4 regions of the Streptomyces sp. GS7 genome follow, and region 1 is predicted to be linked to each of the others. Evidence: riboswitches for the same ligand, from Rfam matches in the RefSeq annotation. Region 1 holds a riboswitch; each other region holds the start of a gene.
The links. A riboswitch is a leader RNA that binds a small molecule or an ion and turns the genes downstream of it on or off. The one in region 1 is predicted to bind cobalamin.

Region 1 (5,829 bases):
GTACGCGCCCGCGACCGGCGGCCGTCCGCGCCCTCGCCCAGCCCCGGCACATCCAGCCGCCGGGTCCGGAACGGCTCGGCGGCGCCCACCGCCGCCTGCTCCCGCCCCGGCCCGGACGCGGCCGGCTCGGCCTCCGGCTCCCGCTCCGGGCCCTCGGGGCGGGCCGGCGGCTCCGCCTCCTGCTGGCGCGGCAGGTCGAGCCCCGGCGACTCCTGCGGTCCGCCGTCCTGAGGGGGCAGTCCGCCGGGGCCGCCGCCGGGACCGCCGTCCGGACCGTCCGGCTCCGGACCGTCCGGCTCCGGACCGTCCGGCTCCGGACCGTCGCCGCCGTCGCCGTCCGGCTGCTGCCCGGCCGTCTCCTCCAGCACCTCGTCGAGCTTGTCCTCGTCAAGTCCCGGCGCGTCGAAGGGGTTCCGCCGCCGCCGGTGCGGCAGCGCCAGCAGCGCGGCCTGCCGTACGTCCTCGGACCGCACCTCCGTGCGCCCCGCCCACGCCGCGAGCGCACTCGCCGTGCGGGCCATCACGATGTCCGCCCGCATCCCGTCCACCTCGAACGCGGCGCAGGTCGCGGCGATCTGCCGCAGCGCGGCGTCGCCCAGCTCCACCGACGGCAGCACCTCCCGCGCCCGCGCGATGCGCCGGCGCAGCTCCCGCTCCTCGTCCGCCCAGCGCGCCGCGAAGCCCGCGGGATCGGCGTCGTACGCCAGCCGGCGCCGCACGACCTGCACCCGCTGCTCCGGCTCCCGCGACGCCGCGACCTCCACGGTCAGCCCGAACCGGTCCAGCAACTGCGGCCGCAGTTCGCCCTCTTCGGGGTTCATGGTGCCGACGAGCAGGAACCGGGCGGCGTGCCGCACCGAGACGCCCTCGCGCTCCACGTACGAGGCGCCCATCGCGGCGGCGTCCAGCAGGAGGTCGACCAGGTGGTCGTGGAGCAGATTGACCTCGTCGACGTACAGCACGCCCCGGTGCGCGTCCGCCAGCAGCCCCGGCTCGAACGCCTTCACGCCCTCCGACAGGGCCCGTTCGATGTCCAGCGCGCCCACCAGCCGGTCCTCGGAGGCACCGACCGGCAGCTCGACCATCCGCGTCGGGCGGTCCTCACCGGCGGCGTCCGACCCGTGCGGGCCGTCGGGGCACCCGGGGTCCGGGGCGGCGGGCGCGCAGGCGAAGCGGCAGCCGCCGACCACGTCCACGGCCGGCATCAGCTCCGCCAGACCGCGCACCATCGTCGACTTCGCGGTGCCCTTCTCGCCGCGCACCAGCACCCCGCCGATGGCCGGCGAGATGGCGTTCAGCAGCAGGCCCAGCCGCATGTCGTCCATGCCGACGACGGCGGTGAACGGGTACTGCCGGGTGGTGTGCTGCGTGTTGTGCGTCGTTGTCATGCCGTGTCGTCCTCCACGTCGCCGGCCGCCTCCGGTCCTGTCCACTGCGTACCCCTCACGGCGCCCCCGGCGGGACGAACGGCAGCCCCTCCGGCACCCCGTCCTCGATCAGCCGCAGCAGCGCCGCCGTGTCCGCGTGCTCCTCGATCAGATCCCCCAGCCGGTCCAGCTGCTCCTCGCGCAGCGTGCCGAAGCGGGTGTCCGGAGCCGGTACGAACCGGCGGCCCGCCACCCGCGCCACCTCCCGCAGGAACGCCCGCCGAAAGCCGTCGCTCTCCAGCGAGCCGTGCCAGTGCGTGCCCCACACGGAGCCCACCCGGCAGCCGTCCAGGAAGGCTTCCCCGCCGCAGACCTCGGCCACACCGTGATGGATCTCGTAGCCCTCGACGCGCTCCCCGAGTGCCTCGCCGACCGGCCGCGCCAGGCACTTCTCCCGGCCGAACCGGACGCGTACGGGCAGTAGCCCCAGCGCGTCCACCTTCCCCGCCCGCGACTCGACCTCGTCGTCGATGTGCTCTCCGAGTACCTGGAAGCCGCCGCAGATACCGAGCACCGGGCGGCCCTCGGCGGCCCGCCGGGCGAGCGCGTCCGCCAGCCCCCGCTCGCGCAGCCAGGCCAGCGCCCGCACCGTCCCGCGGGTGCCCGGCACCACCACCAGGTCGGCGTCGGCGAGTTCCTCGGCGCGGTCCACGAACCGCACCACCACACCCGGCTCCGCCGCCAGCGCGTCCACGTCGGTGAAGTTGGACATCAGCGGTACCGCGCACACCGCGACCCGCAGCACGTCCGCGCCGACCGGCGGCGCCACGACGGACTCGCGGACCGCGCCGCGCAGCGAGACCCGCAGCCCGTCCTCCTCGTCGATTCCCAGCCCGTGCGCGTACGGCAGCACGCCGAACGTCCGCCGGCCGGTGAGCCCGCGCAGCATCGCAAGGCCCGGCTCCAGCAGGGAGACGTCCCCGCGGAACTTGTTGACCAGATAGCCCGCGACCAGCGCCTGGTCCTCCTCGGACAGCAGCGCCGTGGTCCCGAAGAACGACGCGAAGACGCCGCCGCGGTCGATGTCGCCGACCACCACGACCGGGATCCGCGCCGCCCGGGCGATGCCCATGTTGACGATGTCGGTCCGCCGCAGATTGATCTCCGCGGGGCTGCCGGCGCCCTCGCAGATCACCGCGTCGTACGTCCGCCGCAGCTCCGCCAGGCAGTCGGTCACCGTCCCCAGCAGCTGCTCCCGCCCGCTCCCGTACGCCGTCTCGCCCGGTGACGTGTCCGGCCGCGGCGCCGCGGGCCCGGCCGTGCCGAAGTACCCGCGCGCGCTCAACTCGCCCACCGGCCTGCCCAGCAGCACCACCTGGCTGCTGCGGTCGCCGCCCGGCTTGAGCAGCACCGGGTTCATCAGGGCCGTCGGCTCCACCCGTGCCGCCGCCGCCTGCATCGCCTGCGCCCGGCCGATCTCCGCGCCCTCGCGGGTCACGAACGAGTTCAGCGACATGTTCTGGGCCTTGAACGGCGCCACCTTCACGCCCTGCCGCACCAGCCAGCGGCAGATGCCCGCCGTGACCACGCTCTTGCCCGCGTCCGACGTCGTACCGGCCACCAGCAGCCCGCCACCGACGCCCCCACCGGGCCCCACGCTCCGCCCGCTCAACGGGTCCTCCTCATGTCCGCACACCCCGGCGGCACGTGGCCGCGAGCCGCCCCGCGACCGTCACGCCCAACGCCAGCAGGCCCACCCGCCGCGACAGCCGCACCGCCCGCTCGATGTCGGGCACCGCTGCCGGCCGCGCCCCGCCGTTGAGCACCGGGCGGTGCTCCACCCGCCCGCCGTACGCCAGCGTGCCGCCCAGCCGGACGCCCAGCGCGCCCGCGAACGACGCCTCCACGGGGCCCGCGTTGGGGCTCGGGTGCGCCCCGCCGTCGGCCCGCCAGGCCCGCAGCGCACCGCGCCGGTCGGGGCCCGCGAGCACCGTCAACGCGGCGGTCAGCCGGGAGCCCGGCCAGCCGGCCACGTCGTCCAGCCGGGCCGCGGCCCAGCCGAAGCGCCGGTAGCGCGGAGACTTGTGACCCACCATCGCGTCGAGCGTGTTCACCGCCCGGAACGCCACCAGACCGGGCACCCCGCCCAGCGCGCCCCAGACCAGGGCGCCCACCACCGCGTCCGAGGTGTTCTCGGCGACCGACTCCACCACCGCGCGGGCCATCTGCGGCCCGTCCAGCGCCTGCGGATCGCGCCCGCACAGATGCGGCAGCCGCTCCCGCGCCACGTCCAGGTCGCCGGCCGCCAGCGCGCCGCCCACGGCCCGCGCCTCCCGCCCCAGCGACGTGCCGCCGAGGACGGCCCACACCGCCGCCGCGGTCAGCGCCACCCGGGCTCCTCGGCGGTCCCGTACGGCGCGCTCCAGCAGTGCCGCGCCGACGGCCGCACCGCCCGCGCACAGCACGGTGTGCGCCGCCCCGTACCCGCGGTGGTCGCGCCACAGCCGGCGCTCGACGGCGCCCGCGGCCCGGCCGAACGCGGCCACCGGATGGCCCCGCCGGGGATCCGCCGCGATCAGGTCGCCGAGAAAGCCGAGGGCCGCGCCGCACGCGTACCCCGCGTGTTCGCCGCGCATCGGATCAGACCGCCGTCACGCCTCGAAGGGACCCCGCGCAGGCGGGGAGCGAACGTCTCGTACGGCGGCATCGCGAACGGCAGCCCGGCATGGCGGTATGTCCTCACTCAGGGTCCGCGCCCTGGCTCGACGTGACGGCGACAAGAGTCTCCTGGCTCCCCGGATCGGCGCCTCCCCCGGCCTTCCAGCCCGCGAGCGGCACCCGTGGGTGACCCGAGCCGTGACCTTCTGTGGAGGAGCGCTCCCCGGTGACAGTGGCGGGACCGCGCCGGATTCTCACCGGACTTCCTCAGCTGTCGCCGATTGGCCCGGGTAGTCCACCACGCCCCGCGAAGGCCCGTCAACTCACCTTTGACCTGCGACGCGGCCCCGCCGCGGGCCCTGTGTCACAGACCACAGGGTGGTGCCGGTGTCACGCACGGTTGCCCACGGGACTGATCCCGCGTCACTATCTGAGGCACGGCGGGCGACGGGGCCTGCCGGAAGGGGGCCGGGGGATGCCGGAGAGCGCCGCACGGGACGAGGTCCGGGAAGCGACCGGAGACGAGATCCGCATCAGGATCACGGGCACCAACAATCCGCACCAGGACATCGAGGACCTGAAAGCGTGGCTGGAGCGCGAGCCCTGGCTGGCGCGGCGGCCGCACGACTGGGACCGGCGGCCCCGCCCCGCGGACGAACGCGCCGCGCGGGCCCCCGGTGACGCACCCGACCTCCACGACATGGCGATCGGCGTCGACGACCTGGTCCTGGTGGTGGTCGGCGCGGTCGTCACCGAGGTCACCAAGTCGCTGGGCATCGCGTTACGGGAGTGGCTGCGGCGGCGCAAGGAGGCGCGCGAGGAGGGCGAGCAGCCCCGGGTGTCCGTCGGCACCGGCGCCGGCCTCCGCCAGATCGACGGCGCGGACCCGGAAGAACGGCCCGCCGGCCCGGGCCCGGCCCGGCCCGGCCCCCACAGCGCGGCGGACGAGGGCGGCAGCACCGGCGAGGACTGACCCGGATGTCCGAGTACGACGCACGGGGCAAGACGAACCGGGCGCTGCTGATCTGCGTCCACGACTACGAGACGCACCCCGCCCTGCCCGCCGTGGAGGCCAACGCCGACGAGCTCAGGCGCGCGCTGACCGGCCCCGGCACCGACCTGTTCACCGCGGACGAGGTCGTCGTCTGCCGGCCCCGGGAGCCCGAGGAGCTGAGCCGGGCGCTGAAGGCCGTCGCCGATGAGGCGCGCGGTCTGCTGCTGGTGCACTTCTCCGGCCACGGCTGGGTCGGCAGCGACGGCGGCGACCTCCGGCTCCTGGTCGGCGCCTCGGACCACCGGCACCGCCACACCACGGTCTCCTGGCAGGACGCCGTCCTGTCCTGCCTCGACAGCGCACGGGCCGACCGCATCGTCGTCATCCTGGAATGCTGCTACTCCGGCAACGCCGACGGCGCCTTCCACGCCCTGCGCAAGCCCATGTCGCTGCTGATGGCCGCGCAGCCCAACCGCCGGATCTTCAGCGGCGACGAACCCGCCGGCGGCACCCCCTTCACCCGCGCCGTGGTGCGGATCCTCGAAGAGGGCATCCCCGGCCGGCGGTTCGTCACCTTCGAGGACCTGGCCGCCGCGCTGCGCGACCGGCTCGCCGACGAGCGCACCCCGATGGGCGAGGTCTGGGAGCCGCGCGCCGCCAAGCAGAACACCCTCGACGACGTCATCCTCTCCTTCGCCACCCCCGAGGACCGGCCGCCGACCCCGCCGCGGATCCGCCGGCGCCGCTGGCTCAACCAGCACGTCGTCCGGCCCGTACGGCGCCGCCTCCGGCTCCTCGTCGCGCTGTGCA
Region 2 (5,829 bases), 2.5 Mb from region 1:
GCACCGGCTACCTCCTGCCCGAAGACCTCGACACCACCCGCGTCGAGCCCGAGCCCGAGCCCGCGGCAGCCCTGCTGCCCGGCCTCGACCCCACGCCCATGGGCTGGCGGCACCGCGACTGGTACCTCGACCCGGACCACACCAAGGCCCTCTTCGACCGCAACGGCAACATCGGCCCCACCATCTGGTGGCACGGCCGGGTCGTCGGCGCCTGGGCCCAACACCCCGACGGGCACATCAACCACCATCTCCTCACCGACCCCGGATCCGAGGCCCGCGCAGCCGTGGAGTCGGAGATCGGCCGTCTGACCGCGTTCCTCGACGGCACCCGCATCACGCCCTGCTACCGCACCCCCCTCGAACGCCGGCTCGCCACCCACCGCTGACCGCGGCCCAGGCGGTTCCGACCGGGATGGTTCCGACCGGGCCCCTGTCACGGAACACGGAACACGGAACACGGAACAGGCCGGCCGGACGCCCTCGGCGCCCAACCGGCCTGTTCCGGTGGTGCATCCCTCCCCGGGTGCCGAGCCCTCAGCTCGACGGGGTGGGTCAGTCCGTGCCGAACTCCATCGCGGCGCGGTCCAGCATCTCCTCGTCGGCGGAGACCTTGCCGCGGGAGGCGATGGCCTCGGCGCCGCCCTCCGGCATGCTGCCGATCAGCCCGGTCGCCGCCGCCTGGGCGGCACCGATGGCGGGGTTGGCGGTGCCGATCAGGCCGAGGCCGGCGTACTGCTCCAGCTTGGCGCGCGAGTCGGCGATGTCGAGGTTGCGCATGGTGAGCTGGCCGATCCGGTCCACCGGGCCGAACGCCGAGTCCTCGGTGCGCTCCATGGACAGCTTGTCCGGGTGGTAGCTGAACGCCGGGCCCGTGGTGTCGAGGATCGAGTAGTCCTCACCGCGCCGCAGCCGCAGCGTCACCTCGCCGGTGACGGCCGCGCCGACCCAGCGCTGCAGCGACTCGCGCACCATCAGCGCCTGCGGGTCCAGCCAGCGGCCCTCGTACATCAGCCGGCCCAGGCGCCGGCCCTCGTTGTGGTACTGGGCGAGGGTGTCCTCGTTGTGGATCGCGTTGACCAGGCGCTCGTACGCCGCGTGCAGCAGGGCCATCCCGGGCGCCTCGTAGATGCCGCGGCTCTTGGCCTCGATGATCCGGTTCTCGATCTGGTCCGACATGCCCATGCCGTGTCGCCCGCCGACGGCGTTGGCCTCCATCACCAGGTCGACGGGGGAGTCGAACTCCTTGCCGTTGATCGTCACCGGCCGGCCCTGGTCGAAGCCGATGGTGACGTCCTCGGTGAGGATCTCGACCTCGGGGTCCCAGAACCGCACGCCCATGATCGGCTCCACGGTCTCCACGCCGTTGTCCAGGTGCTCCAGGGTCTTGGCCTCGTGAGTGGCGCCCCAGATGTTGGCGTCGGTGGAGTACGCCTTCTCCGTGCTGTCGCGGTAGGGCAGGTCGTGGGCGAGCAGCCACTCCGACATTTCCTTGCGGCCGCCGAGCTCGGTCACGAAGTCCGCGTCCAGCCAGGGCTTGTAGATCCGCAGCTGCGGGTTGGCGAGCAGGCCGTAGCGGTAGAACCGCTCGATGTCGTTGCCCTTGAAGGTCGAGCCGTCGCCCCAGATCTGCACGTCGTCCTCGAGCATCGCCCGTACCAGGAGGGTGCCCGTGACGGCGCGGCCGAGCGGCGTGGTGTTGAAGTAGGCACGCCCGCCCGAGCGGATGTGGAACGCCCCGCAGGTGAGCGCGGCCAGGCCCTCCTCGACCAGCGCCGCACGGCAGTCGACCAGGCGCGCGATCTCGGCGCCGTAGGTCTTCGCGCGGCCGGGCACCGAGGCGATGTCGGGCTCGTCGTACTGGCCGATGTCGGCGGTGTAGGTGCACGGGATGGCGCCCTTGTCGCGCATCCACGCGACCGCGACGGAGGTGTCGAGGCCGCCCGAGAAGGCGATGCCGACGCGCTCGCCGGCGGGAAGGGAGGTGAGGACCTTAGACATGGGAAGAGTATGCACGATTCCACATGACTATGCAATGGGGTTCGGTGGTGAGAGCGGGGCGGCCTTCGCCGGGTCCGCCCCGCCGGGGCCGTTCGGCATCCGTGCCGACGAGGGGAACCAGGTGCCCGGCGCTCCTCGGCATCCATCACGGAGCCGGCGGCGCCCCGGCCCCTCGGGGGTCTGCCGGTCAGGACGCGGGCAGCTCGCCGCGGACGGTGCGGGCCGCGGCGACCAGGTGGAACCCCCGACCGGCTTCCCCTTCTCGCGGGCGGGCGGTACCTGCCCCCTCTGGAACGTCTACGGGGCGTTCACCGCCCCCGGCCGCATCCACGTCCAGATCGCCGAAATTCCCCACGCGCAGCGCTACTTGTGGACGGCCCACGTGGCGACCCGGCAGCGTGGTGGCTGGGGCGCGAGGGGATGGCCGTTGACTCGTCTTCCGTTGACACGGCCTGACGCACCGGCGGAATCGCGGGCGGGGCCGGCTTCGTCAGGCGGGTGGGGGCGCCGTGGCGGCCGTGGGCATGGCATCGAGGAGGCGTGCGATCTCGGGGTCGCACAGGCTGTACCGGACGATGCGGCCGTCCTTGGCCGCGTGGACCGCGCCGGACGCGCGGAGCAACCGCAGTGCCTGGGAGACCGCGGTGTCCCGGATGCCGGTGGCGAGCGCCAGGTCGGAGACCGCGATGGGGCCGGCCCGGTGCACGGCGAGGAGCAGCGAGAGGCGGCCGGGATCCGCGAGCAGGGCGAAGCGCTCGGACCAGGTGCATACCTGGCCGCGGTCGCCGATGCCTTCGATGGCATCGCACACGGTGTGGTGGTCAATGGCGCGTTGATGTGCGCGGTCCGGCGGAACCAAGTGCATGCGCCCCATTCTTGCCGCACTTCACCCTCGTAACCAAGACACCTGCGTATCTGTGCAGGCTTGTAGCCACAGTGGCCGAACCTCTACGGTGGTCCCGCCGTGGTGCTCGGGAAGACCGGTGACAGCCCTGACAGGGGCTGGAGTCCGGAGCGGCCCTCGCCACTGTGATCGGGGAGTCGACATACCTCCGCCGGAAGGCGGACGCCACTGGGGACCTTCGGGTTCCTGGGAAGGCCGGGTACGCCGGCGTTCGACCCGTCAGCCAGGAGACCGGCCACGGCACCGTACGTCCCCGTCCACGAGGTGCTGGAGAGGCTCCCTGAGATGACCCTGTCTGAAAACTCCGCCATGTCCACCGCAGAAGCGGTGATTCCGACCACACCGCTGATGCGGTGGGAGCGCAAGGACTGGATACGCACCGGCGGACTCCTGGCGGCGATAGCCGCGCTGCATGTCGTCGCCTTCGCGATCCTGGTGATGCTGGTCGCGCCGCACCACTACACCGTCGGCAAGCAGGTCTTCGGCCTCGGCCTGGGCGTCACCGCCTACACCCTGGGCATGCGGCACGCCTTCGACGCCGACCACATCGCGGCCATCGACAACACCACCCGCAAGCTGATGGCCGACGGCAAGCGTCCCCTCTCGGTGGGATTCTGGTTCGCCCTGGGGCACTCCTCCATCGTGCTCCTGCTCGCCGGAGGCATCGCCGCCGGAGCGCATGTCGTCACCACCTTGACCGACGACAACTCCAGTGCCCGACAGACCCTCGGCCTGGTCGGTACCAGCGTCTCCGGCGGCTTCCTCTATCTGATCGCCGCCCTCAACCTCCTCTCCCTGGCCGGCATCTACCGGGTCTTCAAGGCGATGCGCGCAGGCCAGTTCGACGAGCACGAACTGGAGAAGCACCTGGACTCCCGCGGCTTCATGAACCGCATCCTGGGCCGACTCACCAAGTCCATCACCCGCCCCGGCCAGATGTTCCCGCTCGGCTTCCTCTTCGGGATCGGCTTCGACACCGCCACCGAGGTCACCTTGATGGTGATGGCGGGCTCAGGCGCCGCCGCCGGGCTGCCCTGGTACGCGATCCTGTGCCTGCCGCTGCTGTTCGCCGCGGGCATGAGCCTGTTCGACACCCTCGACGGCACCTTCATGAACTTCGCCTACCACTGGGCGTTCTCCAACCCGGTGCGCAAGGTCTACTACAACCTCACCATCACCGGCCTGTCCATCGCGGTCGCCTTCCTCATCGGCACCATCGAACTGGTCGGCGTCCTCCACGAGCAACTCGGCCTCGACGACGCCGTCACCAACTGGATCTCCGGCATCGACCTGAACAACGTGGGCTTCATCATCGTCGGCCTGTTCGTGGCGGTCTGGGCCTGCGCACTGGCCTACTGGCGGTTGGCCAAGGTCGAACACCGCTGGAAGCCCAAGGCCGCGGAACCGAACTGACGCATCGGCCGGCCGCTCGGCAGCCCCGGTCCGCCGACGGGCCGGGGCTCGTCGCCGAGCGTCACAGCTCTCCGCCGCGCTCCTTCCGGGTACTCGGGGGCCGGCGGGGCGCAGGTGATCTTCAGGCGCCGGGTTTTCAGGGCTGACCGGCCTTGTGAAGGAGGGACGTCAGACGCGCCAACCCCGCTGGCCCGCAGCCGTCCGCGACAGCCTGGTCGACGATGCTTTTCGCCGCGGTGAGCATCCCCACATCGATTCCGTGGCTGATCGACGCCCTGATCGCCGCTCGCGACATCCTCGACTCCCTCATCGGACTCCCGCCGCACGGCCAGGCCGTCCCTTCGCGCTGAAGGCGAAGGACCCGGTTCACGACACGTCGTTGCCGCTCTGGCCACCCGCTTCTCCGGCGCGCCGACGTCATGCCTGGCGCGTCGGCAGCACGATCGCCTGGCGCAGGTTCACATGGCGGGCGCGGCTCGTCGTGTAGGCGATCAGGTCCGCGATGTCGTCCGCCGACAGGCCGATCAGCGCGTCGAACATGCCGTCCAGCTGGCCGGACAGCTCCGCGTTGTCGATGTGGCCGCCCAACTCCGTGTCCGTGAGCCCGGGTTCGATGTTGGTGACACGGACGTCGCGCGGGCCCAGCTCGGTGCGCAGGGACTGCGAGAGGTAGGTCAGAGCGGCCTTCGTCGCCCCGTACACCGCGTAGTTGGGGAACGGGACGTGGGCTCCGATCGACGAGATGTTCACCAGGTCCGCCGTCCGGCCCGCGGCCGCCACCGCGATCAGGTCCGGGGTGAACGCGCGGATGACGCGCAGGGCGCCGGCCACGTTCGTGTCCAGCATGCGCTGCCACTCGTCGGCGCGGCCGTCGGTGACGGGGTTCGGCAGCATCACGCCTGCCGCATTGACCACCAGGTCGACCTCGCCGTACGCGGCGTGCACCCGCTCCACCGCCGCATCCACGGAGTCCGCGTCCGTGACGTCGGTGGCCACCGCGAGAGCCTGCCCGCCGTCCGCCTCGATCCCGGTGGCCAGCTCGGTGAGCCGATCGGCGCGGCGGGCCAGCAGCGCCACCCGCACGCCGTGCGAGGCGAGCAACCGGGCGGTGGCCTCGCCCATGCCACTGGCGGCTCCGGTGACGACGGCGGTGCGGCCGGTGAGGGTGTCGTACGACATGGGAACTCCTGGTTCGGTGGGTGTCGTCGCCGGCGTCTCCCGGCGACGACACCCATCCTGGGCCCGGCCGCCGTGCTTACCCAGGGCTGCCGTTTTCCTGGGTCCGGCAGTACCAGGAACACGACGGTCCCGGGGCCTATGATCGCCGGCATGGACATATCCATCGGCCCGGAAATCGGCGACTTCCTGCGCTCGCGGCGCGCCCGCATCCAGCCCGAGGAGGTCGGCCTGCCGGGGCACGGCAGGCGGCGGGTGCCGGGCCTGCGCCGCGAGGAGGTCGCCCAGCTCGCGGGCGTCAGCGTCGACTACTACATCCGCCTCGAACAGGGCCGCGG
Region 3 (5,829 bases), 2.3 Mb from region 1:
GGCCTTGGGGTCGACGGAGTAGAAGTTGCGGCCCGTCGGAAGGACGTTGACCAGCCCGCGCAGCGGCGAGCCGGACGGACCGGCCGGCACGAAGCCGCCGTTGAGCGCGTGCACCGCGTGGTCGAGTTCGTCGGTGGTGGCGGCCAGCCGCGGCACGACCTGCCGGGCGGCGAAGTCGAGGATGTCGGCGACCGCGGCCGGGTGCCCGTCGGCGACCCCGGCCACCGCGGCCGGGTCCCACTTCGCGTCCTCCATCGCCTGGACCAGCGCGCGGGCGAGGGCCTCGGCGTCGTCGGCGGCCGTCCGGGTCGCGGCCGACTCGTCCAGGCCCAGTGCCTCGCGCAGTCCGGGCAGCGCCGAGGTGCCGCCCCAGATCTGCCGGGCGCGCAGGATGGCGAGGACGAGGTTGACCCGCGCCTCGCCGGTCGGCGCACCGCCCAGGACGTGCAGCCCGTCGCGGATCTGGGCGTCCTTGACCTCGCACAGCCAGCCGTCGACGTGCAGCAGGAAGTCGTCGAAGCCGTCGTCGTCGGGGCGTTCGTCCATGCCCAGGTCGTGGTCGAGCTTGGCGGCCTGGATCAGCGTCCAGATCTGCGCGCGGATGGCGGGCAGCTTGGCCGGGTCCATCGAGGAGATCGCGGCGTACTCGTCGAGCAGCTGCTCAAGGCGGGCGATGTCGCCGTAGGAGTCCGCGCGGGCCATCGGCGGGACGAGGTGGTCGACGAGGGTGGCGTGCACCCGGCGCTTGGCCTGGGTGCCCTCGCCCGGGTCGTTGACCAGGAACGGGTAGACGAGCGGGAGGTCGCCGAGCGCCGCGTCCGGGCCGCAGGCCGCGGAGAGTCCGGCGTTCTTGCCGGGCAGCCACTCCAGATTGCCGTGCTTGCCGAGGTGCACCATCGCGTCGGCGCCGAAGCCGCCGTCCGCGGCGGGGGCGGCGATCCAGCGGTAGGCCGCCAAGTAGTGGTGCGAGGGCGGCAGATCGGGGTCGTGGTAGATCGCGATCGGGTTCTCGCCGAAGCCGCGCGGCGGCTGGATGAGGATCAGCAGATTGCCGCGGCGCAGCGCGGCGAGCACGATGTCGCCGTCGGGGTTGTGGGAGCGGTCGACGAACATCTCGCCGGGCGGCGGGCCCCAGTGCTCCTCGACGGAGCTGCGGAGTTCCTCCGGAAGCGTCGCGTACCAGCGGCGGTAGTCGGCGGCCGGGATCCGGACCGGGTTGCGGGCCAGCTGCTCCTCGGTCAGCCACTCCTGGTCGTGGCCACCGGCCTCGATGAGGGCGTAGATCAGCTCGTCGCCGTCGCCGGACGCGAGCCCGGGGACCGGCTCGGCGCCGAAGTCGTAGCCCTCGGCCTGGAGGCGGCGCAGCAGCTCGACGGCGCTCGCCGGGGTGTCCAGGCCGACCGCGTTGCCGATCCGGGAGTGCTTGGTGGGGTACGCGGACAGCACCAGCGCCAGGCGCTTCTCGGCGGCCGGGATGTGCCGCAGCCGGGCGTGCCGGACGGCGATCCCGGCGACCCGGGCGGCGCGTTCGGGGTCGGCGACGTACACCGGGAGGCCGTCCTCGTCGATCTCCTTGAAGGAGAACGGCACGGTGATCAGCCGCCCGTCGAACTCGGGCACCGCGATCTGCGAGGCGGCGTCGAGCGGGGACACCCCCTCGTCGTTCTCCTCCCAGGCGGCGCGCGACCCGGTCAGGCACAGCGCCTGGAGGATCGGCACGTCCAGGGCGGCCAGCGCGCCCGCGTCCCAGGACTCGTCGTCGCCGCCCGCCGACGCCTCCGCGGGCTTGGTGCCGCCCGCGGCCAGCACGGTGGTGACGATCGCGTCGGCGGCGCGCAGTTCCTCGATCAGCTCCGGCTCGGGGGCGCGCAGCGAGGCGACGAAGAGCGGGAGCGGACGGCCGCCGGCCTCCTCGATCCGGTCGCACAGATCTTGTACGAAGGCGGTGTTGCCGCTCATGTGGTGGGCGCGGTAGTAGAGCACGGCGACCGTCGGGCCGCCGGCGTCGCACGCCGCGCGCTCCAGCCGGCCCCAGGAGGGCGCGGGCGCGGGCGGCTCGAAACCGTGGCCGGTGAGCAGGACGGTGTCGCTGAGGAAGCGGGCCAGCTGCTCCAGGTTGGCCGGGCCGCCGTGCGCGAGGTAGGCGTGCGCCTCGGCCGCGATGCCGACCGGGACGGTGGACGCCTCCATGAGCTGGGCGTCGGGGGCCTGTTCACCGGTGAGGACGACGACCGGGCGGTGCTGGTCCGCGGCCAGCAGCACGTCGAGCCCCTCCTGCCAGGCGCGGATGCCGCCGAGGAGGCGTACGACGACGAGATCGGTGCCGTCGAGGAGGCCGGGCAGTTCGGCGACGTCGAGTCGGGCCGGGTTGGCGAGCCGGTACGGCACCGGCCCCGCGGCGGCACGAGCGCTGAGCAGGTCGGTGTCGGAGGTCGACAGCAGCAGGATCACGGCGCAGCCTTCCTCGGGGTATCCGCGCCCCGGGTGGTCGTATGGACGGCGGGAGTTCCTGGCTCACCCGGCGGTGGCCGGGTTCACAGTGGCGGGACCGCGCCGGATTCTCACCGGGCTTCCTCCCTGGCGCCGTCGCTGGCGTCCGGCGGGTCAGCCGACCCACCGACCTGCATAGTAAGGGCTGCGTCCCGGCAGCGGGAGCGCGCCTCCGGGGGCGCTCGCCGGGGCCTTGCGCCCCCGGTTTCGGAGCGACCCGGCGTAGGTATGCTCGCCGCCATGCCGCCCTCCCCCGCACCACCGCCCCACCGGGCCGAACCGCCCGTACGGGATCGTGGTGACGCCTGCCCGGGAGCGCTGCGGCTGCACTCCGCCGCGGACGGGCAGCTGGCCCGAGTGCGGCTGCCGGCAGGGGACTTGACGGTAGGCCAGGCCACCGCGCTCGCAGACGCCGCCGCACACCTCGGCGACGGCCACCTCTCGCTCACCTCCCGCGGCAACGCCGAACTCCGCGGACTGCCCGACGGCTGCGGCCGGCGGCTCGCGGACCTGCTCGCCGGCGCCGGGCTGCTCCCTTCCGTCCGCCATGAGCGGATCCGCAACATCGTGGCCTCGCCGCTGGCCGGACTGGACCGGCACACCCCGCCTGACGTGCGGGTGTGGGCCCGCGGCCTGGACGCGCTGCTCTGCGCGAGCACGGCCGCGACGGGGCTTTCGGGCCGGTTCCTCTTCGTCCTCGACGACGGGCGGGGGGATGTGGCGGGGCTCGGCGGCGATGTGACCTTGATCGCAGAATCGGGCATCGCGGGATCGGAGATCGCGGAATCGGGCGCTGCGGGTGCCGCGTCCGGGAGCGGGGCGCTGCTGCGGGTCGGTGACGACCCGGCCGCGCTGCGGATCGCCGGCGAGGACGTTCCGCGTGCCGCGCTCACCGCCGCCGAGACCTTTCTGACCATCGCCGCGGCGAGCGGCAGCGGCGCCTGGCGGGTCCGCGAACTCCCCGCCGACCGCGCGCTCACCGCCCGCGAGGTGGCGCGAGCCCTGCGGGCGGCGGGCATCGCCGCGGAACACGTGAATGACGTGAATTGCGTGAATGACGCGGGATATTCGGAATGCGCTGCGGATGCCGCCGAGGCCCCCGGTCCGCTCTCTGCCCCGCGGTACGCCGACTCCCGCGCCCCCGGCCTCGTCGACGGCGCCGACGGGCGCCGGGCGCTTGCCGTTCTCGCGCCCCTGGGTCGGCTGACCGTCGCCCAGTGGCGCGCGCTGACCGGCATCGCCGCCGACGACGGCGCGGGCGAACTGCGGCTCACCCCCTGGCGCGGGATCGTCCTTCCCGGCCTGCCGGCCGCGACCGCGCCCCTGCGCCTCCGCGAACTCGCCACCGCCGGGCTGATCACCGACCCGGCCTCCCCTTGGCACGGCCTCAGCGCCTGCACCGGCCGCCCCGGGTGCACCAAGTCCCTGACGGATGTCCGCGCCGACGTCGCCGCCGCCCTCGCCGAGGGTGCCTCCGCACCCGCGGGAGGCGGCGGCCTCCCCGTCCACTGGTCCGGCTGCGCACGCCGCTGCGGACACCCCCGCGGAACGTGGGTCGATGTCGTCGCGACACCCGACGGCTACCGCACCGCCGTCGTACGGCCCGAGGACCCGGCACCGTCCCCCGCCGTACGGAGACCCTCACGACCGGCGCCGGTTTCACGTGAAACACCCCAACTGCCCACCGTTTCACGGGAATCGGCCGCACCGGACCCGGTTTCACGTGAAACACGACCGGCACCGGGTCCGTCCCACACCACCCCCATCACCCCTCAACCCACCACCCCGAGGCCCCAGTGACCGCGTTCGAGTACGAAAAGGACGGGGCGGAGATCTACCGCCAGTCCTTCGCCACCATCCGCGCCGAGGCGGATCTCTCCGGGCTGCCCGCCGACGCCGGCCAGGTCGCGGTCCGGATGATCCACGCCTGCGGCATGGTCGACCTCGTACGCGACCTGGCCTTCAGCCCCGGGGTCGTGGCGCGTGCCCGCGCCGCACTGCGCGCCGGTGCACCGATCCTCTGCGACGCCAACATGGTCGCCAGCGGCGTCACCCGCAAGCGGCTGCCCGCCGACAACGAGGTGCTCTGCACGCTCACCGACCCGTCCGTGCCGGAGCTCGCCGCGCGGATGAGGACGACGCGCAGCGCCGCCGCGCTGGAACTGTGGCGGGACCGGATGGAGGGCGCGGTGGTCGCCTTCGGCAACGCCCCCACCGCTCTCTTCCGGTTCCTCGAAATGATCGAGGAAGGGGCGCCCCGCCCCGCCGCCGTCATCGGCATACCCGTCGGCTTCATCGGCGCGGCCGAGTCCAAGGACGCGCTGATCGACCACCCGTCGAAGCTGGATCACATCGTGGTGCGCGGGCGGCGCGGCGGCAGCGCCATGACCGCAGCCGCTATCAACGCCCTGGCGAGCGAGGAAGAGTGAGCGTGAGCGAGCAGCAGGCCCACAACGGCGTGCCGGAACAGCAGTCGGCGCAGCACCCGGAGCGGTCCACCGGCCGTCTCTACGGCGTCGGCCTCGGCCCCGGCGACCCGTCCCTGATGACGGTGCGGGCGGTGGAGGTCATCGCCCAGGCGGACGTGGTGGCGTATCACAGCGCCCGGCACGGACGCTCCATCGCGCGCTCCATCGCGGCGAAGCACATCCGAGCCGACCACATCGAGGAAGCGCTGGTCTACCCGGTCACCACCGAGTCGACCGACCACCCCGGCGGCTACCGGGGCGCGCTGGACGAGTTCTACGAGTCCGCGGCGGCCCGGCTCGCCGCCCACCTCGACGCCGGCCGCACCGTCGCCGTCATCTCCGAGGGCGATCCGCTCTTCTACGGCTCGTACCAGCACATGCACAAGCGGCTGGCCGACCGCTACCCGACCGAGGTCGTCCCCGGCGTCACCTCCTTCAGCGCCGCCGCGGCCTGCCTGGGCACCCCGCTCGCCGAGGCCGACGAGGTGCTGACGATCCTCCCCGGCACGCTGCCGGAGGAAGAGCTGACGGCGCGGCTGGCCGCCACCGACTCCGCCGTCGTCATGAAGCTCGGCCGCACCTTCCCGACCGTGCGCCGCGCCATGGCACGCTCCGGCCGGATCGCGGAGGCCCGCTACGTCGAACGCGCCACCATGTCCGGTGAGCGCACTGACCGGCTCGCCGCCATCGACGCCGACACCGTCCCGTACTTCTCGGTCGCGGTGGTGCCCAGTCGGATCGCGGCCACCGAAGCGCCGCCGGCCGCCGAGCACGGCGAGGTCGTCGTGGTGGGCACCGGTCCCGCCGGCCCCCTCTGGCTCACCCCCGAGTCCCGCGGCGCGCTGGCCGCCGCCGAGGACCTGGTCGGCTA
Region 4 (5,829 bases), 5.2 Mb from region 1:
CCTGGAGGAACTCACCGGACAGCGTCTCGCGCTTGAAGAGGTTGGAGACCTGCGGCTCGATGCACTCGTACACACCGGCGATGGAGGCGATGGTGGCGGTCGGCGCGATCGCCAGCAGCAGGGAGTTGCGCATCCCGGTCGCGGCGACGCGGGTGCGCAGCGCCGCCCAGCGGTCCGCCCAGCGGGGCTCGGCGTTCGGGTAGTGGTCCGGGTGCAGCACACCGCGGGCCGTACGGGTCGCGGACCAGGCCGGGTGCGGGCCGTGCCGGTCGGCGAGGTCGGCGGACGCCTCGTAGGCGGCGAGCATGATCCGCTCGGAGATACGGGTCGACAGCTCCCGCGCCTCCGCCGAGTCGAACGGCAGCCGCAGCCGGAACAGGACGTCCTGCAGGCCCATCAGGCCCAGACCGACCGGGCGCCAGCGGGAGTTGGAGGCGGCGGCCTGCCCGGTCGGGTAGAAGTTGATGTCCACCACCCGGTCGAGGAAGGTGACGGCCGTACGGACGGTGGCGTCCAGCCGCTCCCAGTCCATCCGGCCGTCCTCGCCGAGATGCGCCGCGAGGTTGACCGACCCCAGGTTGCAGACCGCGGTCTCCCCGTCGTCGGTCACCTCCAGGATCTCCGTGCAGAGGTTGGAGGAGTGCACGACGTTGCCCGGCTCGGCGGTCTGGTTGGCGGTGCGGTTGGCGGCGTCCTTGAACGTCATCCAGCCGTTGCCGGTCTGCGCCAGGGTCCGCATCATGCGGGAGTACAGCACCCGGGCCGGGATCTGCTTGAGGGCCTTGCCCGCGGCCTCCGCCCCCCGGTACGCAGTGTCGAACTCCTCGCCCCACAGGTCGACCAGCTCCGGCACGTCGGCCGGCGAGAACAGCGACCAGTCGGCGTCCGCCTCGACCCGGCGCATGAACTCGTCCGGGATCCAGTGCGCGATGTTGAGGTTGTGGGTGCGCCGGGCCTCCTCGCCCGTGTTGTCGCGCAGCTCCAGGAACTCCTCGATGTCGGCGTGCCAGGTCTCCAGGTAGACGCAGGCCGCGCCCTTGCGCCGGCCGCCCTGATTGACCGCCGCGACCGAGGCGTCCAGGGTGCGCAGGAACGGCACGATGCCGTTGGAGTGCCCGTTGGTGCCGCGGATCAGCGAACCGCGGGCGCGGATGCGGGAGTACGAGAGGCCGATGCCGCCCGCGTGCTTGGAGAGCCGCGCCACCTGGTGGTAGCGGTCGTAGATCGAGTCCAGCTCGTCCAGCGGCGAGTCCAGCAGATAGCACGAGGACATCTGCGGGTGCCGCGTACCGGAGTTGAACAGCGTGGGGGAGGAGGGGAGGTAGGACAGCGTGCTGGTCAGCCGGTACAGCTCGGCGACGTCCGCGAGCGCCCGCGCCGAGTCGTCCTCGGCCAGGCCGCAGGCCACCCGCAGCAGGAAGTGCTGCGGGGTCTCGATGACCTGCCGGGTGGTGGGGTGGCGCAGCAGGTAGCGCGAGTGCAGCGTCCGCAGCCCGAAGTACCCGAAACGGTCGTCGGCGCCGTCCGCCAGGGCACCGTGCACCAGCGCGTCCAGCCGCTCGGCGTGCGTCCGCACGAACTCCGCGGTCCCGTCCGCGATCAGCCCCTCCCGGTGACCGGTCGCCACGGAGGCGGAGAAGGAGACCGCGCCCTGGCCGGCCGCCTCCTCGGCGACGGCGCGGGTGAGCAGGCGCGCGGCGAGCTTGGAGTACTGCGGCTCGTCGCCGATCAGACCCGCCGCGGCGTCGATCGCCAGCGACCGCAACTCGGCCTCGTCGGAGCCCGGGTGCCGGCCGCGCAGCGCGGCGGCGGCCACCTTGCCGGGGTCGGTCTCGGGCAGATCCGCGGTCAGCTCGGTCAGGGCGCGCAGCAGCGCGGTGCCCGGCCCGTCCGAGCCGAGGGGAGGCGTGGCCGCCGCGGGCTGCACAACCCCGGCGGCTGACGCGGGTTCCGTTGGCGCGATGGTCACGTGATGCTCTCCCTCACTCGGCGGGGGCCAGGAGAGCGGCGGCGCGACGGGCGCACGCGGGCAGGCGGCACCCCGTGACGGTCAGGGGCGCGCGGGCAGGCCGCACGGCGTCCATCGGCCCAACCCTCGGGGCCCGGACGTGTCGACGCCGCACCGATGGCGGTGCGGGCGTGCCGTCGGCAGGTCCTCGGACTCAGGGACGCACGACCGGGCCGTACGGAACGACCGGTGGTGCGCACGCATACCGTTGCGGGACAGTTCCGGATTCACACCGGATTCCCCTGCGGCGACAGCGAGGACGAGCATACATGTGGTGGTCGCCTCTGGCGCGCACCCCCACATCTAGTGCGGGGTGAGTGATCAAGCGGTTTCTGTCGGTGGCCTCGGCTATCGTCGGTTCTGCATTCCCTGCTCGGTCCGACAGCAAGGAGAAGCGCCATGTCCGCGCTCGCCGACCGCCCGCACATCATGGACGCCGAGCACTTTGAAGAGGCCGCCCGGATACTCGCCTGCCTGGAAGAGGGCGTGCGGTGGGAACTCATCGACGGGAAGGCCAGGAGCAAGCCCCTGCCGGACGGGGACCACGGGCGGATCATTCAGTGGCTCACGCGCATCTGCCTGCAGCACCGCCCCGAACTCTGGCTCTACAGCCAGGGGCTCAAGGCGCAGACGTACCGCGAGGGTCGTGCTCACCCGGACGGCTCGCTGGCCCCCAGTGGCTCTTTTGGGGGCCAGGGCGAATGGGCCGACCCCGACCCCGTGCTGATGGCCGTCGAGGTCACCTCGCACGACTCCGGAACCGAGCAGTGCTACCGGGTGGAGAAGCCCAGGGCCTACGCCGAAACCGGCATCCCGCTCTACCTGTTGATCGACCGGAAGTCGTGCCAGTTGTCGGTCTACAGCGAGCCCGACGGGGAGCGCTACGAGCTCGTGCGCACCGTGTCGTACGGCAAGTCGCTCCACCTACCGGACCCGGTTGGCATCACCCTCGACACCGAGCCGCTGAAGGATTGGGTCCACTGATCCTGCGCGGTTGCCGTGCCGCACACGAGAGGGCCGCCGCGTCCCTGGTGAACGCGGCGGCCCTCCGCCGGAGTTGACAGCGGTCAGTGCCCCGCCGGCGCCCCCGCCGTGGCGGGCGGCAGGTCGGCCGTGACGCCCTCGTCGCCGAGGTCGGCGGTGTAGTCGTCGGGGGAGGTCTCGTCGGTGCCCTCGGGAGCCTTGAAGGCCCGCAGGGCGAACGTCAGGACGACCGCCACCACCACGTTCAGGACGAAGGCGGTCAGGCCGATGTAGCCGATCTGGCCGATGCCGGGGATCTCCGCGCTGGAGCCGCCGAAGTGCTTCTGGGTCGGGCTGGCCACCCCGTACGCGGCGAGGGTGCCGTAGAGCATGCCGACCGCCCAGCCGGCCAGCAGGGCCCAGCGGTGGAACCACCGGGTGAAGAGGCCGCCCACCAGCGCCGGCATGGTCTGCAGGACCCAGATGCCGCCCAGCAGCTGGAAGTTGATCGCCACCGTCTTGTCCATGGTGAGGACGAAGGCCAGCGCGCCGACCTTGACCAGGAGGGAGACCAGCTTGGCGACCCTGTGCTCCTGCTCGGGGGTGGCGCCGGGCCGCAGGAAGTCCTTGTAGACGTTGCGGGTGAAGAGGTTGGCGGCGGCGATCGACATGATCGCCGCGGGCACCAGCGCGCCGATGCCGATCGCGGCGAAGGCGACCCCGGCGAACCAGCTGGGGAACATGTCCGCGAAGAGCTGCGGGATCGCCAGCTGCGGGTTGCCCTTGATGTCCGTACCGGCCTTGATCGCCATGAAGCCGAGCAGCGCCAGCAGCCCCAGCATGAGCGAGTACAGGGGCAGGATCGTGGTGTTGCGGCGGATCACGTTGCGGCTGCGCGAGGACAGCGTCGCGGTGATCGAGTGCGGGTACATGAACAGCGCCAGCGCCGATCCGAGCGCCAGAGTGGCGTACGCCCACTGGGCGTTGGGGCCGCTGGTCAGTTCACCGCGCAATTTGCCGGTCGGTCCGGTCTGGGCCAGCGCCTGGTGCGCCGACTGGAAGACGGCGTCGAACCCGCCCAGTTTGATCGGGATGTAGACGATCGCCACCCCGATGACGAGGTAGATCAGCCCGTCCTTGACGAACGCGATCAGCGCGGGCGCGCGCAGGCCCGAGGAATAGGTGTACGCGGCCAGCACGGCGAACGCGATCAGCAGCGGCAGGTCCTTGACGAACCAGTTGGTGTGCTCCCCGCCGCCGATGCCCATCACGTCCAGGACGGCCTGGATGCCGACCAGTTGGAGCGCGATGTACGGCATCGTGGCCAGGATGCCGGTGAGCGCCACGGCCAGCGACAGCCCCTTGGAGCCGAACCGCCCGCGTACGAAGTCCGAGGTGGTGACGTACCCGTGCTTGTGCGAGACCGACCACAGGCGGGGCAGGAAGGTGAAGATCAGCGGGTAGACGAGGATGGTGTACGGGACGGCGAAGAACCCGGACGCGCCCGCCGCGTAGATCGCCGCCGGGACGGCCACGAACGTGTACGCGGTGTAGAGGTCGCCGCCGAGCAGGAACCAGGTGATCCAGGTGCCGAAGCTGCGTCCGCCCAGGCCCCATTCGTCGAGGTTGGCGGACTGCTCGGCCTGTCGCCAGCGGGCGGCGAGGAAGCCCAGGACCGTGACGGCCAGGAAGAAGAAGACGAAGACGGCCAGCGCGACGCCGTTGACGCCCTTGGTGGCGGCGGCGAGCTGGGCGCCGGCGAGGTCCGTGGAGGTGGTGGAGGTGAACGTCACTGGTCCGCACCGTCCTTGCGGGCGCGCTGCTCACGCTGGACGAGTTTGTAGGCGATCGTGGTGAGCGCGGTCGAGATCAGCACCCACGCCATCTGGTACCAGTAGAAGAACGGGATCCCGATGAGCGTCGGCTCGATCCTGGCGTACGAACTCACCCACAGCATCGCCACGAACGGAGCGAGCAGGCACAATCCGGCCACCACGCGTCCGGGCGTGACGACCGGTCTGCGGTCCGGTGAATCGGCTTTCTCTGTCATGCCCGTGGCTCCGTCCCTGGCGAACTCCTGTGTAATCGGCATGAATTTAGGCCAGTGACGTGGCGCGCGTCACTAGCTGTCCGCATATCGGTATGGCGTCGGTGCGTTGGGCGGGGCGGCCGTCGGCGCGGCCGGGGGCGGGCGGACGAGCCCGGGGACGGCGTGTCCGGATCGGACAGGCGTCGGGGCGCGTCCGCGGGAGCGTGCCGGGGCGCGCCCGCGGGCAGGGGCCGGTGCCGCGCGGGCGGGGCGTCCGCGGCTCAGTCGGCCGGGCGCTGGAGTCGGGCCACGAACTTGTAGCGGTCGCCGCGGTAGACCGAGCGCACCCACTCCACCGGCCGGCCCTGGGCGTCGAGGGAGTGCCGGGAGAGCATCAGCATCGGCAGGCCGACGTCGGTGCCCAGGAGGCCGGCCTCGCGCGGGGTGGCGAGCGAGGTCTCGATGGTCTCCTCGGCCTCCGCGAGCCGGACGTCGTAGACCTCGGCGAGCGCGGTGTACAGGGAGGTGTACTTGACGAGGTTGCGGCGCAGCGCCGGGAACCGCCGGGCGGACAGGTGGGTGGTCTCGATGGCCATCGGCTCGCCGCTGGCCAGCCGCAGCCGCTCGATGCGCAGTACCCGGCCGCCGGCGGCGATGTCGAGCAGCCCGGCCAGCCGGTCGTCGGCGGTGACATAGCCGATGTCCAGCAGCTGGGAGGTCGGCTCCAGGCCCTGGGCGCGCATGTCCTCCGTGTAGGAGGTCAGTTGCAGCGCCTGGGAGACCTTGGGCTTGGCGACGAAGGTGCCCTTGCCCTGGATGCGCTCCAGGC

Region 2: linked by a shared signal. The riboswitch ahead of GR130_RS21965 (HoxN/HupN/NixA family nickel/cobalt transporter) and the one ahead of GR130_RS10620 (cobalamin biosynthesis protein) in region 1 are both predicted to bind cobalamin.
Region 3: linked by a shared signal. The riboswitch ahead of cobN (cobaltochelatase subunit CobN) and the one ahead of GR130_RS10620 (cobalamin biosynthesis protein) in region 1 are both predicted to bind cobalamin.
Region 4: linked by a shared signal. The riboswitch ahead of GR130_RS33225 (ribonucleoside-diphosphate reductase subunit alpha) and the one ahead of GR130_RS10620 (cobalamin biosynthesis protein) in region 1 are both predicted to bind cobalamin.

Annotation. Positions count from the first base shown of each region.
Region 1 is NZ_CP047146.1:2,465,305-2,471,133, forward strand. Features, by position in the region: gene GR130_RS10610 (putative cobaltochelatase) at 1-1,388, opposite strand, end outside; gene GR130_RS10615 (cobyric acid synthase) at 1,444-3,039, opposite strand; gene GR130_RS10620 (cobalamin biosynthesis protein) at 3,050-4,003, opposite strand; cobalamin riboswitch at 4,149-4,293, opposite strand; gene GR130_RS10625 (hypothetical protein) at 4,501-4,998, shown strand; gene GR130_RS10630 (caspase family protein) at 5,004-5,829, shown strand, end outside.
Region 2 is NZ_CP047146.1:4,962,801-4,968,629, reverse strand. Features, by position in the region: gene GR130_RS21985 (winged helix DNA-binding domain-containing protein) at 1-386, shown strand, start outside; gene argG (argininosuccinate synthase) at 553-1,998, opposite strand; partial or broken gene GR130_RS42000 (short-chain fatty acyl-CoA regulator family protein) at 2,210-2,419, shown strand; gene GR130_RS21970 (ArsR/SmtB family transcription factor) at 2,489-2,863, opposite strand; cobalamin riboswitch at 2,947-3,156, shown strand; gene GR130_RS21965 (HoxN/HupN/NixA family nickel/cobalt transporter) at 3,188-4,315, shown strand; gene GR130_RS21960 (SDR family oxidoreductase) at 4,733-5,494, opposite strand; gene GR130_RS21955 (helix-turn-helix transcriptional regulator) at 5,645-5,829, shown strand, end outside.
Region 3 is NZ_CP047146.1:133,873-139,701, reverse strand. Features, by position in the region: gene cobN (cobaltochelatase subunit CobN) at 1-2,451, opposite strand, end outside; cobalamin riboswitch at 2,485-2,633, opposite strand; gene cobG (precorrin-3B synthase) at 2,719-4,290, shown strand; gene GR130_RS00585 (precorrin-8X methylmutase) at 4,287-4,919, shown strand; gene GR130_RS00580 (precorrin-2 C(20)-methyltransferase) at 4,949-5,829, shown strand, end outside.
Region 4 is NZ_CP047146.1:7,656,755-7,662,583, reverse strand. Features, by position in the region: gene GR130_RS33225 (ribonucleoside-diphosphate reductase subunit alpha) at 1-1,969, opposite strand, end outside; cobalamin riboswitch at 2,131-2,281, opposite strand; gene GR130_RS33220 (Uma2 family endonuclease) at 2,408-2,992, shown strand; gene mctP (monocarboxylate uptake permease MctP) at 3,076-4,683, opposite strand; gene GR130_RS33210 (DUF3311 domain-containing protein) at 4,761-5,021, opposite strand; gene GR130_RS33205 (GntR family transcriptional regulator) at 5,282-5,829, opposite strand, start outside.